Regions from separate parts of the Iodobacter fluviatilis genome, predicted to be linked through region 1. Evidence: predicted binding sites of a transcription regulator. Region 1 holds the regulator's gene; the other holds the start of a gene.
The links. Region 1 encodes FNR, which switches genes on or off when oxygen is low (the NO sensors DNR and NnrR bind a similar motif). Its sites were predicted from a motif close to TTGATNNNNATCAA; they were not measured.

Region 1 (2,204 bases):
TGGCTGATATTTGCTGCGTTTTGCGGTGAATTGAGTGGGTTTTTGCTGGATGCGGGTCGTTTTTTGCCCGTAGGGTGGCGTGTTATTACTGCCCTTTGGGTGCAAATTGCATCAAAAACTGGGCTAGTGTGGCGGCAGGCTCGATATGTGCAGGTAGCTGGAAGGGGGTTTGCTGTGGATGTGCAGCGTGGTGAGTCCGCCCTTGGCTGAAGGCTAGGTATTGCTGGCAGAGTGGATGGATGGCTTGCCATTGAGTTGTTTGTAGTTCTGCTAGTTTACCTAAATCTGCCTTAGGTGATGGCTTGCCATTAGGGAAAATAATTTCCCAGCTTTTAATGATCGGCTGCAGCATGATGTGTTGCAAGAGGGCTAAAAAACTTGCAGCTCCCGGCCCTCCGGCGTGTAGCCAATTTCCCAGCCCAGTGGGGGAGAGGACGTCTAGTAAGGGGGTTGCGTAAGCTAAAGCCGTTGGCTCGCCACTGGCGGCCAACATCCAGCCGAAATGTGCTGCGCATTGAGGCTCGCCCACTAAGGCAAGGTCAATATGTTGCCAGCCTTCTGTTTTGGCCCAGTGAGCGCTGTGTAAATAATGCTCAAAATTGGCGTGGCCTGCGGTAAGGAGTAGCCCCCCAGACGGTAATACGGGGATTTGCGATTGCATGTTAATAGGAAGCAGCATGAGCTGCGGTATTGACAAAATATTTAGCCTGGCTTGCAAAGACTCCAAAATAGCCGCAGGAGCTAAAAAAAGGACTGGGCCAGATGGAGTCATAGGTATAGTGGCTTATTGTTGGCAATTGTTGATTAATTGTTTGAGTGCGGGGGCATCAATGATTTCAATCAGGCGGTTTTGCACCTTAATCAAACCATTTTCTTGGAATTTAGAGAGTGAGCGGCTCACCGTCTCAAGTTTAAGTCCCAAATAACTGCCAATTTCTTCACGGGTCATGCGCAAGTGAAAGCTGCTGGCAGAATAACCACGGATGGCAAATCGCTGGGATAAATTTAGCAAAAACGCAGCAATACGCTCTTCGGCTTTCATATTGCCAAGTAAAAGCATGACGCCATGGTCGCGAACAATTTCGCGGCTCATTAGTTTGTAAAAGTGATGTTGTAAGACAGGGATGCGACGGCTTAATTCTTCCATGTCGGTAAACGGTAACTCACACACTTCACTATCTTCTAAGGCAATAGCATCGCAAGTATGTAAGTCGGCACTGACCGCATCCATGCCCATTAGCTCGCCTGTCATATGAAACCCAGTCACCTGCTCACGTCCGTCTTCTGAAATAACGCTGGCTTTAAAAAAACCCAGTCGAATCGCAAATAGAGAGCGGAAAGGCTCACCTGCACGGTACAGCGCCTCGCCCCGTTTAATGGGTTTGGCTTGCGTGATCAGCGTGTCCAGTTCGTGCATCTCATCGGCAGAAAGCCCAATAGGTAGGCATAGTTCCCGCAAGCTACAGTTCACACAGCTTTGGCGAAGATGTTTAAGGCCTAGGTCGCGGACTGGAATGTGAGGTGTTGTGGTCATGGGATCATTCAATCTATGTACTCGTTATCACCAGTTGCACGTATTTTCTCGCGACTGTGTTGATATCGATCAAGGTTATGGGAAATGAATATGGGCAAGCTGCACACATGCGTTCATAAGGATGAAATATGCTACATCAAAATAATGCCACTGTATTAAAATCGCTTGACTTTGATCGTGATCTAATAAGCCAGCACAGCGGCAAGGGGCCAAGGTATACATCCTACCCCACTGCGGACCGATTTGTTGCAATGGATGCTCAAAGCTATGAGAAGAGTGTCGCTAAGCAACAGCCAGGCACAGCCATTAAGCCATTATCCTTGTACTTTCATCTGCCTTTTTGCAATACGATTTGCTATTACTGCGCTTGTAATAAAGTCATTACCAAGGATCAAGAAAAGGCTGATCAATACTTAGATTATCTCCTGAAAGAGATAAAAATACAGGCGGCATTATTAACAAATCGTGGCCGAGTATCGCAATTGCATTTTGGTGGTGGTACGCCCACGTTCTTAAACGATGCACAATTGGTTCGTTTAATGGAAGGAATTCGTAGTCATTTTGATTTAAAGCCCGATGGTGAATTCTCCATAGAAATAGACCCACGTAAAGTGAATGCAGCTACCGTGGCTTTATTGGGTAAAATTGGCTTTAATCGAATGAGTGTGGG
Region 2 (2,204 bases), 2.2 Mb from region 1:
CAAACACCTCAATCTCCACAGCCGTATTTTTAATCACGTATTCAACTTGCGGCAACGTCAGCACGCGCGGTAACACCGCACGGCGCACGCCAAAGCATTCATGCGCTAAATTAATTGCTTCAAAATTAGTGGCCGAGCCTTGCACCGATAAATGCAGATGCAAATGAGGATGGGTGCGATAGGCATATTCCAAAAGGCCCATATCGGCCAAAATCACCGCATCTGCGCCTAAATCAGCCGCCTTATCAACAGATGCACGCCACTCGGCAATTCGCCCCGGCTGAGCATAGGTATTAATTGCGATCAGCACTTCACGGCATTTAGCATGGGCGTAGCGCACGCCTTCAAGCAGCTGAGCATCGCTAAAATTAAGGCCAGCAAAGTTTCTGGCATTAGTGGCATTTTTAAAACCAAGATAAACCGCATCAGCCCCTTGATCGATCGCGGTTTTTAAGGCGGGCAGGCTGCCAGCAGGGCAAACCAGTTGTGGCAGGGCCATAAGCACCCCCGAATGATAAACACGGGTAGCTTAAATACATCTGACACAGCGCTTTTTAAGTTAAATCAAACAAACATCAGAAATAGCGCGCAGAAAAAAGCGTGCGTCTGCAAAAGCAGCACCGCACGCCTTAATCAACCCACACACAGAGTGACCATGCCACAAAGCCCACACGCTTTATGACACTTTTTCATCATACTGCATCGCAACATATTCTGGTTTAATCAGGATCAATTTCTTAAAAACAAGCCCAAAATAACAAAAAAAACGTAAGAAAGGCCGTTTACCGTGTTTTGTAGGCATTTGCTTCCCACTACGCCCAACGCGTAGTGCCATAATTCCCAATTGGCAGACATGAGACTAAGGTTCATGCTGCAGGATATTCACGCTTGGGCACAAGCCAAGCACGAGAAAACGAACAAACAAGGATGCTCAAAATGCAAATTGCAATGATTGGTCTCGGTAAAATGGGCGCAAATATGACTCGCCGCTTAGCTGCTGGTGGCGCTACCATATTTGGCTTTGATGTAAGTGCTGAAACGCGTACCCAACTTGCCGCTGAGCACGCCAATATCCGCAGTTTTGACTCCGTAGCCAGCCTAATTGCCGAATTACCAAGCCCGCGAGTGGTGTGGATGATGTTACCTGCCGGCGAAATCAGCGAAACCATGTTTGGTGAGCTGACTGCTTTACTGGCCCCTGGTGATTTGATTATTGATGGCGCAAACGCCATGTATAAAGACTCACAACGCCACGCTAAAGAGCTGAATGCCAAAGGCTTTAAGTTTATGGATGCGGGCGTATCAGGTGGCGTATGGGGCTTAGCTAACGGCTACACCATTATGATTGGCGGCGAAAAAGACGCATTTGCGATGGCGGAGCCGTTTGTTAAAATCTTGGCTCCAGCATCAGATCGCGGCTGGATTCACGCAGGCCCAGCCGGTAGCGGCCACTATGTGAAGATGGTTCACAACGGCATTGAATACGGCATGATGCAAGCCTTTGCCGAAGGCTTTGCCCTCTTGGAAGCCAAAAAAGAGCTAAATCTTGATCTAGCTGAAGTCGCTGAAACATGGCGTCACGGCTCAGTAATCCGCTCATGGCTGCTCGACTTAACCGCCGACACCCTGAAAAACGATACCAAGCTAGAAAACATCCAACCCTTCGTTCCTGATTCAGGCGAAGGCCGCTGGACAGTACTAGAAGCCGTAGAACTAGGCGTTCCTGCGCCGGTGATTGCAGCGTCGCTATTCCAGCGCTACACCACCCAAGGTAAAGGTGATTACGTCGCTAAATTGCTATCGATGATGCGCAATGCCTTTGGCGGCCATCATGTAGCCAAGAAGTAAACGGCTTTAACATACTAAAAACAAACCCCGTCTTTTTAAAAGGCGGGGTTTGTTTTTTTACAGATCCTTCAGCATAAAAATTTCGCAAGAATGATGGCCGGTATCGCCCATCGCTTCTGTAATTTGCCTAAAGCCCATTTTTTTATACAGGGCAAGCGCTGCCGGTAAACTGGCGGTGGTTTCCAAATAGCACTGCTGATACCCCGCCTGCTGCGCAAAATCACAGGCAATATTAAGCAAACGTTGGCCAAAACCTAAACCTCGGCTGCTGCTTAATAAATACATTTTTTGTAACTCGCATACCGATCCCGCAGCCCCAGCTAGCGGAGCAATGCCTGCTCCACCGAGCAGCTCAC

Region 2: the regulator FNR is predicted to act here: its motif matches at 720-733, upstream of gnd (phosphogluconate dehydrogenase (NAD(+)-dependent, decarboxylating)).

Annotation. Positions count from the first base shown of each region.
Region 1 is NZ_CP025781.1:3,895,472-3,897,675, forward strand. It holds gene C1H71_RS17315 (hypothetical protein) at 86-679, opposite strand; gene fnr (fumarate/nitrate reduction transcriptional regulator Fnr) at 785-1,534, opposite strand; gene hemN (oxygen-independent coproporphyrinogen III oxidase) at 1,663-2,204, shown strand, end outside.
Region 2 is NZ_CP025781.1:1,667,387-1,669,590, forward strand. It holds gene ubiU (ubiquinone anaerobic biosynthesis protein UbiU) at 1-499, opposite strand, end outside; gene gnd (phosphogluconate dehydrogenase (NAD(+)-dependent, decarboxylating)) at 937-1,848, shown strand; gene C1H71_RS07490 (bifunctional helix-turn-helix transcriptional regulator/GNAT family N-acetyltransferase) at 1,906-2,204, opposite strand, start outside.